3 regions of the Streptomyces sp. NBC_00631 genome follow, and region 2 is predicted to be linked to each of the others. Evidence: riboswitches for the same ligand, from Rfam matches in the RefSeq annotation. Region 2 holds a riboswitch; each other region holds the start of a gene.
What was found. Region 2 has a riboswitch for cyclic di-AMP ahead of OHB00_RS30185 (transglycosylase SLT domain-containing protein). Riboswitches for the same ligand answer to the same signal wherever they lie in the genome.
Positions count from the first base shown of each region.

Region 1: another riboswitch for cyclic di-AMP. It lies ahead of OHB00_RS37010 (M23 family metallopeptidase); the one in region 2 lies ahead of OHB00_RS30185 (transglycosylase SLT domain-containing protein).
Region 3: another riboswitch for cyclic di-AMP. It lies ahead of OHB00_RS04620 (C40 family peptidase); the one in region 2 lies ahead of OHB00_RS30185 (transglycosylase SLT domain-containing protein).

Region 1 covers NZ_CP107734.1:8,059,728-8,064,407, reverse strand. Annotated here, with positions in the region: gene OHB00_RS37020 (HPr family phosphocarrier protein) at 94-375, shown strand; gene OHB00_RS37015 (GntR family transcriptional regulator) at 692-1,387, opposite strand; gene OHB00_RS37010 (M23 family metallopeptidase) at 1,774-2,529, opposite strand; cyclic di-AMP (ydaO/yuaA leader) riboswitch at 2,542-2,705, opposite strand; gene OHB00_RS37005 (M16 family metallopeptidase) at 2,907-4,295, opposite strand; gene OHB00_RS37000 (M16 family metallopeptidase) at 4,292-4,680, opposite strand, start outside.
Region 2 covers NZ_CP107734.1:6,568,794-6,573,473, reverse strand. Annotated here, with positions in the region: gene OHB00_RS30195 (CHRD domain-containing protein) at 1-302, opposite strand, end outside; gene OHB00_RS30190 (polyprenyl synthetase family protein) at 444-1,454, opposite strand; cyclic di-AMP (ydaO/yuaA leader) riboswitch at 2,726-2,922, shown strand; gene OHB00_RS30185 (transglycosylase SLT domain-containing protein) at 2,928-3,416, shown strand; gene OHB00_RS30180 (HAD family hydrolase) at 3,430-4,236, opposite strand; gene OHB00_RS30175 (hypothetical protein) at 4,386-4,680, shown strand, end outside.
Region 3 covers NZ_CP107734.1:968,787-973,466, reverse strand. Annotated here, with positions in the region: gene OHB00_RS04620 (C40 family peptidase) at 1-1,306, opposite strand, end outside; cyclic di-AMP (ydaO/yuaA leader) riboswitch at 1,317-1,491, opposite strand; gene OHB00_RS04615 (DUF1996 domain-containing protein) at 1,908-3,878, shown strand; partial or broken gene OHB00_RS04610 (lipoprotein) at 3,931-4,254, opposite strand; gene OHB00_RS04605 (lipase family protein) at 4,447-4,680, shown strand, end outside.

The sequences.
Region 1 (4,680 bases), 1.5 Mb from region 2:
GACACACCCGGAGGGGCTCACACCCGCTCCGGGGATGCTTCACGATATGGAAAACTGGTCTAGACAACCCTGAACACCGAAGGGCAGCATCACATGGCTGAGCGCCGCGTCAACGTCGGCTGGGCCGAGGGCCTCCACGCCCGCCCCGCTTCCATCTTCGTCCGAGCCGCCACGGCCGCAGGCGTCCCGGTCACGATCGCCAAGGCCGGGGGCAACCCCGTCAACGCGGCCTCCATGCTGGCTGTCCTGGGGCTGGGCGCCCAGGGCGGCGAGGAAGTCGTCCTCGCCTCCGAGGCCGAGGGCGCGGACGTCGCCCTCGACCGCCTGGCCAAGCTGGTCGCCGAAGGTCTTGAGGAGCTCCCCGAGACCGTCTGAGCATCCAGCACCCGCACGTCCGGGGCCGCGCCGACTCCCACGGGGTCGGCGCGGCCCCGTCGTCCGCCCGGACCTGCGCCGCGATTCCCTGGCAGCCGGCCACGGCTTCACGACGGGGCGGCACACGGCTCCACGAAGTCCCCGAGCGTTTGTGAAGGCCCCGCCCAGTAGTTTGTGAAGGCCCCGGACCCGGCTTACGCCCGGCTTTACCGCGGGCACACGAAAGAGGCGCGAGCGTTAATTCCCGGCGCGCACGAATTCGGGCACAGAAAACAGACCCCCACCGAATAACACCTCTTTGTATACGGCGCGCTTGTTAATGCCGCAGGCCCGACATGTTTACGGGGTGTTGCGAAGTCCTCACACCGTTCGCCCGTTCGGTGGGGCCGGGGAAGCGGAGCCGGTGGGAGGCCGTCGAGCGCTCGGTGTGCAGTGCCGTGATCGCCCGGGCGCGCTCGCCGTCGCCGCGCGCCACCGCGTCCACGATGGCGCCGTGCTCCGTCCATGACTCCACGGGGTTGGCGGGTGTCTCCACCGTGTACATCCAGGTGATCTTGTGCCGCAGCTGGGTCAGCGTCGAGGTCAGGGCGTGGCTGCCGGAGGCCTGGGCGAGCGTCTCGTGGAACCAGCCGCCCAGGGAGCGCAGGTCCTCGCTGTTACCGCGCCTGGCCCGCTCCTGGCCCAGCCTGACCAGTCCGCGCAGCACCTTGAGGTGGGCCTCGGAGCGGCGCTGGGCGGCCCGAAAGGCGCCGAGCGGCTCCAGGAGCGTGCGCATCTCCAGCAGGTCGGCGGCCTCCTGCTCGCTCGGTTCGGCGACGCACGCGCCCGCGTGCCGGCGCGTCACCACGAAGCCCTCGGCCTCCAGGGTGCGCAGGGCCTCGCGGACCGGGACGCGCGAGACGCCGTAGCGGCGGGCCAGGAGTTCCTCGGTGAGCCGGCTGCCCCGCTCGTGGACCCCCGCGACGATGTCGTCCCGGATCGCCGTGCATACCGAGTGCGCCGGAATACGCATGACCGACCTCCGCCTTAATCCCCGTGAAACGCCGCCGAGTGGCGTCCGTTCCGTGACTCTATTGCAATGAGCGGGAATTTCCGACGGCGGGCCGGAATCCAGGGATATATTTTGGACAGCCGGGGCACGAAAACGACGAAAGCCCCGGCGCGGGGGTCGGGGCTTCGGAACATCTCACGAGTCGTTGTCGCCGGACTGGCAGCGGTTCGCCTCGCTGGTCGGGTACGGGTGCGTGGGGGTTGCTCGCGCAGTTCCCCGCGCCCCTTTCGGGGCGCGTCACGCGCAGCGCCCCGAAAGGGGCGCGGGGAACTGCGCAACCAGCCACGACGCATCCGCACGCATCGCGACCACGTCGGCCCAGGCGCGGCGCCCCTGTCCGGCTCCCGTCAGACGTTCACGCCGTGCTTGCGGAGATAGGCGACCGGGTCGACGTCGGAGCCGTAGTCCGGGGTGGTGCGGGCCTCGAAGTGGAGGTGGGGGCCGGTGGTGTTGCCGGTCGCGCCGGAGAGGCCGATCTGCTGGCCGGGGGTGACCTTCTGGCCCACCGAGACGCCGATGGAGGAGAGATGGCCGTACTGGGTGTACATGCCGTCGGCCATCTTGATGACGATCTCGTTGCCGTACGCCCCGCCCCAGCCGGTGGAGACGACCGTGCCGGTTCCGACCGCGTGCACCACGGTGCCGCTCGCGGCGTGGAAGTCGATGCCGGTGTGGGCGCCGGAGGACCACAGGGAGCCGCCGGTCTTGTAGCCGGTGGAGACGTAGGAGTCGCTGATCGGCGCGACGAAGGTGTTCAGGCGCTTGCGCTCGGCCGCACGGGCGGCGCGTGCCTTGGCCGCGCGCTCCTTCCTGGCCTGCTCGGCGGCCTTCTCGCGGGCGGCCTCCTCGGCCGCCTTGCGTTCGGCGACGGCCTTCTGGGCCGCGGCCTGGGCGTCGATCTGCTCGGCGACGGAGTCGCTGATCGTGATGACCGGGGTGAGGCCGGTCTGCTCGACGGAGTTCTCGGCGGCGAGCGCCGGGGCGGCGGAGACGGTGCCGATGACACCCGTGGTGGTGAGGGCCGCGATACCGGCGGCCTGCGCGGTGGTGCGCTTCACCCGGCCGGGACGACGGTGCTTCCCGGAGGCGCACATGAACGCCATGTAGAGGCTGGTCCTTTCCTTCCCTCTCGCCTACCGGGTTAGCTGACGGGTTCGGAGCAGGAAGGTCTCCTACGGGCCCCCTCGCGACACGCGCGGGCGCCCGATTCACCCCAGGGACTGCGTGGGTCCCCGGCTCCCCTGGCTCGCGCCGTACGGGGACTCGGCGATGGCTGTCCGGTGCCGCGGGCGCGGCGTACTGCCTGACGGACAGCCCGGAAGAACCTATGAGGGGCTGCTTTCAATACCCAAACGGATCACGGTTTTTGTAGCGCATCCCACAGGGCAGACAGGCAACCTCCGCCCCAATTCGGACATACGAGAGCCCTGGTGACCGACGGTCACCAGGGCTCCGCACGCGCGCGTGGAACCGCGTGGGGCTACTCCGCCGCGACGACCGTGACTTCGCCGATCCCGAGCGCCTCGACTGGCTCCTTGATCTGTGCCGCGTCCCCGACGAGGACGGTCACCAGACGGTCCACCGGGAAGGCGTTCACGACCGCCGCGGTGGCCTCCACCGTGCCGGTGGTGGCGAGTTGCCGGTAGAGCGTGGCCTGGAAGTCATCCGGCAGGTGCTGCTCGACCTGGTCGGCCAGGGTGCCGGCGACGGCCGCCGCCGTCTCGTACTTGAGCGGCGCCACCCCGACGAGGTTCTGCACGGCCACGTCGCGCTCGGCGTCCGTGAGGCCCTCGGCCGCGAGCGTGCGCAGCACCGTCCACAGGTCCATCAGTGCCGGGCCGGTGTTCGGGGTGTCCACGGAGCCGCTGATGGCGAGCATCGAGGCGCCGGTGCCGTCGGGGGCGGAACGCAGGACCTGCCCGAAGGAGCGGACGCCGTAGGTGTAGCCCTTCTCCTCGCGCAGGACGCGGTCCAGGCGGGAGGTGAGGGTGCCCCCCAGGCAGTAGGTGCCGAGCACCTGGGCGGGCCAGACGCGGTCGTGCCGGTCGGGGCCGACGCGGCCGATGAGCAGCTGGGTCTGGACGGCGCCTGGCCGGTCCACGATGACGACCCGGCCGGTGTCGTCGGCGGTGACCGGCGGGACCGGCCGGGGCTGGGCGGTGGAGCCGCGCCAGGCGCCCAGGGTCTCGCCGAGCAGCTCGTCCAGGTCGATGCCGGTCAGGTCGCCGACGACGACCACGGTGGCCGTGGCGGGTCGGACGTGCCGGTCGTAGAACGCGCGGACGGCAGCCGCGTCGATCTTCTCGACGGTGTCCTCGGTGCCCTGGCGCGGACGGGACATCCGCGCGGTCGACGGGAACAGCTCCTTGTAGAGCTCCTTGGCGGCCCGGCGGCTGGGGTTGGCCAGCTCGTGCGGGATCTCGTCCAGGCGGTTGCGGACCAGCCGCTCGACCTCGCTCTCGGCGAAGGCGGGCGCCCTCAGGGCGTCGGAGAGCAGCCCGAGACCCTTGGCCAGCCGGGAGGCCGGGACCTCCAGGCTGACGCGGACGCCGGGGTGGTCGGCGTGCGCGTCGAGGGTGGCGCCGGCCCGCTCCAGCTCGGCGGCGTACTCCTCGGCGGCGTGCTTGTCGGTGCCCTCGGAGAAAGCGCGCGCCATGATCGTGGCGACGCCGTCCAGGCCGGCCGGCTCGGCGTCCAGGGGCGCGTCCAGGAGCACCTCGACGGCGACGACCTGCTGGCCGGGGCGGTGGCAGCGCAGCACGGTCAGGCCGTTGTCCAGGGTGCCGCGCTCGGGGGCGGGGAAGGCCCAGGGCCTGGCCTCGCCCGGCTGCGGCTGGGGGTGGAAGTCCATGGTGGCGAGCTCGGTCACTTGGCCGTCTCCTCGTCGTTGTCGCCGGCTTCGACCGTGGCTTCGGCCTCGGGGTCCTCGGGTACGTCGGCGTCCTCCACCGCCTCCGGGGACTTGGGTTCGTAGACGAGCACCGCGCGGTTGTCGGGACGCAGGCGGGCCTTGGCGACCTCCTGGACCTCCTCGGGGGTGATCTGGAGAACGCGCTGGACGGCGGTCAGGGCGAGCTGCGGGTCGCCGAACAGGACGGCGAACCGGCACAGTTCGTCGGCGCGGCCCGCGACGGTGCCGAGCCGGTCCAGCCACTCGCGCTCCAACTGGGCCTGAGCGCGCTCCATTTCCTCGGGCGTGGGGCCCTCCGCGGCGAACCGGGCGAGCTCCTCGTCGATGGCGGCCTCGATGACCG
Region 2 (4,680 bases):
TGCAGGTCGGTGGGCTTGCCGGTGCCGCGCCAGGTCACGGCGACGGTCACCTTGTCCCCCTTGATCTGGATGAACTCCAGGGCGGCACCGTCCTTGTCCCCGCCGGCGGGCCCGCCGGCGACGGGCACCTCGTTGGCACCGCGCAGGCCGGCGGCGAGAACGACGGAGGCGGTGGAGCTGTGGCCGGCGGAGCTGTGGCCGGTTGCGGCGGATGCCGGGGCGGCGGCACCGCCGAGAGCGGTGACGATGACGGTGATGGCGGCGGCGACGAGGCTCTTGCGGCGCGTTGCGTCGATGACCATGATTCCGTTTTCTCCCCCTGTGTCAGCCGACGCCCCCTGCGTCGGCTTTCCGGGGAGGAGTACGGAACGCGTCCCGGATTGGACTCAGTCCAGCAATATGACCCAGGTCACATGAGGATGCCCTCGGAGGCTCGGCGGAGCCTATCCGGCGCGGTGCACCACCGCGTCGCACAGCTCCACCAGTGCGGCCTTCGGGTCGCACTCCGGCAGCGGAGCCAGCGCGGCCCGCGCCTCCTCCGCGTAGCGGACCGCGTCCCGGCGGGCCAGCTCCAGCGCGGGATGGGCCCGGAGCGCCGTCAGGGCCTCCGCGTGCCGCGTGTCGTCCGTCAGGTCGGAGTCGAGCAGCTCGCACAGGGCGATGTCCTCGGCCAGCCCCAGCCGGGCTGCGCGTTCCCGCAGCCGCAGCACCGGAAGCGTGGGCACCCCCTCGCGGAGGTCGGTTCCCGGGGTCTTCCCGGACTCATGGGAGTCGGAGGCGATGTCCAGGACGTCGTCGGCCAGCTGGAAGGCGACACCGAGCCGTTCGCCGTACTGGGTGAGGACGTCGACGACCGTCTCGTCGGCACCGGACAGCATCGCGCCGAAGCGGCAGGAGACAGCGACCAGCGAGCCGGTCTTGCCGCCGAGCACGTCGAGGTAGTGCTCGACCGGGTCACGCCCGTCCGTCGGGCCTGCCGTCTCCAGGATCTGGCCGGTCACCAGCCGTTCGAACGCGAGGGCCTGGACCCGGACCGCCTCGGGGCCGAGGTCGGCGAGGATCTGGGAGGCACGGGCGAAGAGGAAGTCGCCGGTGAGGACGGCGAGCGAATTGCCCCAGCGGGTGTTGGCGCTGTCGACACCGCGCCGCACGGAGGCCTCGTCCATGACGTCGTCGTGGTACAGCGTGGCCAGGTGGGTGAGCTCGACGACCACGGCCGACGGCACGACACCCGGCGCGTACGGGTCGCCGAACTGCGCGGCGAGCATCACCAGCAGCGGCCGGAACCGCTTCCCCCCGGCCCGCACGAGGTGCTGTGCGGCCTCCGTGATGAACGGGACCTCGCTCTTGGTAGCTTCTAGCAAGCCTTCCTCGACAGCCGTCAATCCGGCCTGGACATCGGCTTCCAGAGCCTGGTCCCGCACGCTCAGCCCGAACGGCCCGACGACGGTCACGAGGGGTCTCCTGTCTGCTGGTGTCTACTGGCGATTACGCGGTTTGTCGATAGGTCGCTGCCATCACTCAAGTCAGCGTATCCGGTCAGGTTTCGATCACCGATAGCGCCCACGGTTACACCCCGGGCGCTATCGGATCACGACCGTTATGTTTTTGATCAGCCGATACGACCTGACATCCACTGACTTAACAGCAAGTGCAGACAGTTGTCCCGAACCATGGCCCAGGCCGTGTCCCGCACCAGGACCGACACCGGGGCCAGCGCCGGGTTCGGGTCCGGGTCCGGGCGTGAGGGTCTGTCCGGCGGCGAGTCTCCCGACTGACTGCTACCCCGAAACCGTCCCTTCCCTCCCGAGCGACATCACCTGCCCGGAGGTACCCCCTCCCCTGCTTGCCGAAGCCGACGAGGGCAGCTGGTGCACGAACGGCGCCACCTCCCGCACATCCGTACGCGCCACCTCCACGAGACCACGCGCGACACCCTCCGCCCCCCTTGACCCACATCTCCTTGACCGGCGGAACGGCCTCCCACGCCCGTGGCACCTCGCCGACCGCCCACAGCAGCCGCCGACCGGCCCACTTCGCGGACGACAGCATTGACAACGATGCGCATCACAGCGGAGGTTCCACCCTCCCGGCGGACACTCACCCGGGAGGTCCCGGAGCCCGCCACTCCATCCTCAACGTGACGAGCGTCACGGCTCAGCGATCACCTTCCCAACGTCCCAGCCATGTCCGGACGGCGGCACGCGCGCGTACCGGAGCTTCCGAAGTTGACGAGGGGCACGCCGGAGAGACACCCGATCGAGCGAGCAGGACCCACTGCCGGCGCACAGCCACCTCGCCATTCAGTCCACGCCATTCACCCCGAATACCCCACAATCCGACAATTTGGACTTTCCGTTTGAATCACCCACATCGACGCCCACTCCGTCACCCAGTGGAGGCGATTCATGTGAATGCGGGTGGGAAGTTTTTCCGTCGAACCAGGAAAAAGGTGGATTCCATGAATCCCTCATGTCCGATTTGCGGTTATTGCGATTTCGTGAAGTAGGTCACATGGGCCCCGGTACCGCAAGGCAGGTGGCGCCCCTTCCTTTCCTTTTCCTGCGGGCCAGTTGAGGCTTGGCGATCGCAAAGGATCAAGCACCACATACGCCTCAGGCGAAGGTCAATCGGTGTGTTGTGTGAATGGACTACTTGTTCCGGACATGTGCTCTCGCATACGTTCCCGCTCGCCGGGCGGACGCCGAATCCTGCCGCCGCCCGTCGTGACCCATCGACGAGTCCATTCGCACGGCAGGAGCGGGGGATCCAGGTAAGTCGCCGGACCGGGCGGCCGACGTCACCCAACAGACGTCGTTCCGGAACGGCTAGGGGTGAAGTCGCATCGTCTTCGGGCGGTGCGGCCGGGCACTCCCCGAGCCCGAACCCGACAGCTCACCTCGCAGGCGACGGAGAGGAACTTCGCCATGCCCGCTGCCGTTCAGCACTGCCGTCCCCGCCGTAACCGCATTGTCCGCACGCTCGCCGTCGCCTGCACCGGCGCCGCCGTCCTCGCCCTTCCGCTGATCGGGGCGACCGCCGCCTCCGCCGCCGGGTCCTCCAGCACGACGGCCTCGACGACCCTCGCCGGGTACCCGAACAACCTCGACGGCTGGATCCGCGAGTCGCTCGCGATCATGTCGGAGAAGCACATCCCGGGCACCTACAACGGCATCTACCGCAACGTGATGCGGGAGTCCTCGGGCAACCCGAAGGCCATCAACCTCTGGGACTCCAACGCGGCCGCCGGCATCCCCTCCAAGGGCCTGCTCCAGGTGATCGACCCGACGTTCAACACCTACCACGTGGCCGGCACGTCGTTCGACATCTACGACCCGGTCGCCAACATCACCGCCGCCTGCAACTACGCCGCCGCGCGGTACGGCTCGATGGACAACGTCCACGGCGCGTACTGATCGACGCCCCGGGTCAGTCGAAGAGTCTTTCGAGGACGACGGCGATGCCGTCGTCCTCGTTCGACGTGGTGATCTCGTCGGCCCGCGCCTTGAGTTCGGGATGGGCGTTGGCCATCGCCACTCCGTAGGCGGCCCACTCGAACATCGGGATGTCGTTGGGCATGTCGCCGAAGGCGATGGCCTGTCCGGAGCTCAGTCCCAGATGGTCGGCGGCCAGCGCGAGCCCGGTCGCCTTGGTCACCCCGCACGGCTGTAGTTCGACGGTCCCGGGCCCCGACATGGTGACCGTCGCCAGCGATCCGACCACCGAGCGGGCGGTCGCCGCCAGTTCGTCGTCGGACAGGGTGTGGTGGCGCAGCAGTACCTTGCTGATGGGCGCGCACCACAGGTCGTCGCGGCGGGCGACGCGCAGTGCGGGCAATGTGGGGTGGGGCATCAGATAGCCGGGCTCGATGAGCGTGAGCCCGTCCACGCCGTCCTGGTCGACCGCCGCGTACACCTGGCCGACCTCGGCCTCGATCTTGCCGAGCGCGGTCTCCGCCAGCTCCCGGTCCAGGGTGACCGACCACAGCAGCCGGTCCGCGCCGGCGTCGTACACCTGCGCGCCCTGGCCGCAGACCGCGAGTCCCGTGCAGCCGAGGTCGTCGAGGAGCGGGCGCACTCTCGGCGCGGGGCGGCCGGTCACCACGAGGTGCCGGGCACCGGACCGGCCGGCCCGCGCGAGCGCGGTGAGCGACCGTTCCGAGAGGGTGTCGTCGGCGCGCAGCAGCGTGCCGTCCAGGTCGGTGGCGATCAGTGAGTACGGGGAGGGTGCGACCATGATCAGAGAATACGGACAGCACGCCCCTGCGACTCACTGTGCGTTTCGGCCTCAAGTGGCGCCCGCCCCCGCCGTGATGGGGCCGTTGTCAGTGACGGGCGTTACGTTGTCGGTGAGGCGGTTGTACCGATCCGGCGGGGGTGTTGGTGGTGACGGACGGGTGGGGGGACTTCCGGGAGTATCTGCTGGCAGCGGCGACCGGGGTGCTGGAGCGGTTCCCGGAGGAGTCGCGGCCTGAGATCTACGCGCTGTCGTTCCGTGTCTGGCGGGTCGACGACGACAAGCGCAGACCTTATGTGGCGATCGGCTACAACACGGAGAGCCAGTACGCGGCCGAAAGACGCCGCGAGGACCCGGACGAGGCCCGCTGGAACTACGCGTGCTGGCTCCTCGACGGCTTCGAGATGCTCGGCAACTGCCCTGAGGACCCGGCCGGCAGCGCGC
Region 3 (4,680 bases), 5.6 Mb from region 2:
TGTAGGCGGCTGGCGCGTTCGGCGACATGACCCGGAAGCCGCCGGCGTCCATCGGAGCCGGGGCGGGAGCGGCGGGCGCCGAGGTCGGGAAGGCACCGCTGTTCATGGTGGCGGCGGTGGGGAAGGCGCCGCTGTTCGTGGGAGCCGCGGTCGGGAAGACGCTCGTGCTCATGGCGTCGGCGGTCGGGAAGGCGCCCCCGTCGGCCTGGGTCGGCATCGGGAACGAGCCCGTGGCGCCCGGGGTCATGATGCGGAAGGAGCCGGTGTCCCCCGGCGACGGGACCGGAGCCTGCGCGGCGCCCGCGTCCATGGGCGACGCGGTCTGGTAGGTCCCGCCGCCCGAGCCGCCGGGGGTCATGACGCGGAAGCCGCCGGAGTCGGCGGGGGTCTGTCGTGGGGTGTTGTCGGTGCTGCCGGGGGTCATGACGCGGAAGCCGCCCGAGTCCGCCGAGGCCCGGCGTGGGGCGCTGTCGGCGCCCCCCGGGGTCATGATGCGGAAGGTCCCGGTGTCCGACGGGGACACGATCGGGATGCCGCCCGTCTCGGTCACCGCCGGGAGCGCGCGCGTGGCGGCGAGGGCGTCGGTCCGGAAGGAACCGCTGCCGGTGCGCTGGGTGGGTATGCCGACGGCGGGAGCCTGCCACGGCTGCGCCGGGACCTGGGCCTCGGGCGTGGCCCACGGGGCCGGTGCGGGCTGGGCGGCCGGCGCCGGTTCGAGCGCGGGGACGGCGCGCTGCCCGGTGCGCTGGGAAAGCACCTCGCGCGCCTTGGCGAGCTTGAGCTGGTTCCTGGTCTTGAAGGTACCCGGCGCGGGCCGCTGGGGCGTGGCGGCGGGCAGCGCCCTGGGCGCACCGGACGGCCCGGCGGGAAGCGCCGCGGCGGGCCCCGCCGTCAACTCCAGCTTCGGGCGCGCCGGCAACTCACGGACGACCTCGATCTCGCTCTGCGCGGACGGCCCCGCGGTCAACTCCAGCCGCGACGGGCCGGAGTCCTCCAGCTGGGCGAGCAGGTCGGCCGCCATGGCGCTGACGGGCCGCCGTGGGCCGGGCCGTTCGGGCATCCGGTCGGAGGGCAGCGCGGCCGGGACGCTCGGCCCCAGCTTCGAGCGCGCGCCCTCGAACCACTCTCTGGCGATGTTGTCGAGGCCCGGGTCGTCGCGACGGGGCCGCTTGAACAGCGGGACACCACGTGAGCGCGAGCCCCCGCTCGCCGCACGAGTGGCGTTGTAGTTCCCGGTGGCGTTCTCGGCCTGGTCGTAGAGGCTGTCGATCCGCTGTCGAACCTCGTCACGGCTCTCGGGCGCCATTGAGGGGTCGTGCTCCTTCCGTACTCCGCCTACCGGGTTAGCTGTCGGGTTCGGGCGGTGACGTCCGGAAGGCATGCCCTACGGCCTCTGTCCTCGCGGACGGTCGGCCGATTCACCCCAGTGATCGGTTGGGTCCCCGGCTCCGGACTCGCCCCTGGGGGCACCGGATTCGGCGGAGGCCGCGCGGCCCGACGGGATTCGCCGGGGGGAGCCGAACGGCTTAAACGTCAACTTAGCCAACTTGTGTCACTCGTGTGAAGGTTGACGTGCGTAATGTCCGATACGTATTTGTGATGTTCGTCGTAGCGTTCGGAACTCGACCGTACCGGACGGCATTTCGCGCGCATCCAGTGCGTTCGCAGGGTCACCGGGGCGTTGCCGTCGGTCGCGGCTCCCTGCTCCCGGCCGCTGCGGAACTCCCGGTTTCTGTGAGGTCACCGTGAATTCGCGGGTCTGTTGAACACGGTGGCCCCGCGGGCCGTATAGGGCGGGGGATTTCCATGTCCGGCCGCTCACGAGACGCAGGGGAACGACCTTGAGACGCAACAGGCGCAGACGCCCGACCGGCGCACGACGCGCGACCTTCGCAGCGGTCGCGCTGATGCTCGGCGGCGGTGGGCTGGTCGCGGTGAACGTCTACGCCTCGGCCACCGAAGGCGGCGGGGACCAGCAGGCCCAGGTCGCCACCGGCCAGGTGCTGTCCGCGCCCACCATCTACTGCCCCGACGTCGGCAGCCGGCTGACGGCGGTGCCCGACGGGGCCCGTGCCGACGTCGACGGTGAACTCGCCCGGCTGGACCAGCAGGTGGCGGCCGCCTACCAGCAACTCACCCAGTCCGCCGCGGCGATCGAACAGAACCCCGATCTCGCCGACCAGACGATCATGAACCCGCTGAAGGAGAAGCGGTCCGAGTCGATCCGGCGCATCGCCGACGCCATCGACCGCGAGGGCGACCGCCCGCAGGGCCTCGACGACCTCGCCGCCTGCACCCTGCGCTCCTCCAACCAGGGCGCCGGGCAGTCGGCGGCACCCCAGGGCAGTGCCACGCCGAGCCAGAGCGGCCAGGGCAGCGCCGCGCCGAGCCAGGGCACCGGCGCCGGCGGCCAGGGCGGCAACGGCCCGGTCGCCGCGGACTACGCGGACATCACCTCCGTCCAGCCCGACGTCACCACCCCCGCCGAACGGCCCGGCGGCTCCACCGGCACCTTCAGCTCCAGCTGCGGTGTCAACGCGAACGGCCTGTTCAACTCGGACAACGTGATCGTCGCGCCCGGTGTCTCCAACGGCGCCCACCACTTCCACGACTACATCGGCAACCAGTCCAACAACGCCTTCGCCAGCGACCAGGACCTCGCGAACGCCGACACCAGCTGCGCCGACAGGGGTGACAAGTCCACGTACTACTGGCCCGTGCTGCGCCTGCAGAACGGCAAGCAGGAGCGGGACGCCGACAAGCCGGGCGGCGGCACCGAGGGCAACGCCGGGCAGATCGTCACGGCCAAGCAGGTCACACTGACCTTCGAGGGCAACCCGACCTCCAAGGTCACCGAGATGCCGCGGCTGCTGCGCATCATCACCGGCGACGCCAAGGCCTTCGTCAACGGCCCGGCCAACGCCAACGCCTCGTGGAGCTGCACCGGTTATGAGAACCGGCAGCTCAAGGACAAGTACCCGCTGTGCCCCGCGGGCAGTGACGTCGTGCGCACGTTCAAGTTCCAGAGCTGCTGGGACGGCCGGAACATCGACAGCGCCAACCACCGTACCCACGTGGCGTTCGAGGCTCCCGACGGCAGCTGCCCGGCCGGCTTCCAGGCCATTCCGCAGCTGGTGCAGCGCATCGTCTACGACGTGGACGCGCCGAGCCTCGCGGACGGCGGCCGCACGGTCCCGCTGTTCGCGGTGGACTCGTTCCCCGAGCAGCTGCACAAGCCGGTCACCGACCACGGCGACTTCATCAACGTCTTCGACGAGAGCCTGATGCGGACGATGGTCGACTGCATCAACTCCGGCCGGACCTGCGGGGCGGGGGCCGGCGAGCAGCCGCCGTCCGAGAGCGCGGAGCCGACTCCGAGCGAGACGGCGAGCCCGGTCGCACCGCCGGCCCAGAGCCAGAGCGCCGAGCCGTCCGAGCCGGTGACCGAGCAGCCGTCGTCGGAGCAGACTCCGTCCGAGCAGCCGTCGTCCGAGCCCCCGGCCGGCACCCCGGCCACGGAGACCGCCCCCGCCTCCGGCGGCACCGAGCTGCCGAGGGTCGACGCGAGTGTGTCACCGAGGAAGACGTCGACCACGAAGTCGTCGGGCGGCGGTGTGATCAGCAAGCCGACACAGCGGCCCGACACCGAGGCGCCGACCACCGGCCCGGCCGCCGCGCCGACCGGCACCGCGGTCGCCGCTCCGGCCGGTCAGCAGACCCCGGCCACCGGCTCCGGGACGCAGCCCCAGACCGAGCCCCAGGCGGTCCAGGGCGGTCTCGCCGAGACCGGTGCCCACCTGTGGCCCGCGGTCTTCGGCGGGCTGCTGCTGGCCTTTGGGGCCGGGCTGCTGTGGTGGACCCGGCGAAACCCGGCCTGATCCTTCTCCCGCACCGCGCAGCATGTCCTGGGCGGGCTCGGACCGGGAGCATCTCATCGTGCTCCGCGCTGTCCAGCCCGCCCAGGTGCGGTACGACGGGGCCGCGCCGGCTGACCGCGGCCAGCTCCGACTCCTTCTCGGTCCTGCCCGGGAGCTCGCCGGTGCGCACCTGGTCGACCCGCACTCCGGCCGTCCCGACGGAGGTGAAGCTCCGGTACGTGCCCCGGCCGGTGCCGCCCTCGGCGGCCACGAACGGCCCGCGGGACCGTGCGAGCGTCACCGCTGCCCGGCCTGCGGTCGGCGCCCGCGGGAAGCCGACGGCACCGGCGGCCCTGGCGGCCGGCTCGCGACCGAACGTCACCGGACCCTGCCGCATCGGCTGCCCCCGGCCGTCGTGCGGATGCACGCTCGGCGGGTCCCTGTTGACCCTCGGTCATATTACTGAACCGTAACCTCACGGCTGCTACCGCCGGTAATGCGTTGCTCGTTACCGTCGGGTAAACCGCACCTTCCCCCGTCGGCCGCTCCGGGGTCCCCCACCGCACCTCCCACGTCCAGGAGGTTCCCCATGCCTGTCCGCGTTCGCCTGCTGGCCACCGCCGTCGCCGCGGCCGCCTGCCTCTGCCTGCAGACCCTGCAGGCCACGGCCTCCCAGGCCGAGGTCTCCCGGGGTGTCGGCATCCCCGCCTTCTACGACCCGCCGGCCACCCTGCCCACGGCCGACGGAGCTCTCGTCCGCACCGAACCCCTCACCCTGGCCCTGAGCCTGCCGAGCCTGCCCGGCCCGCTGCCGGGCACCGCG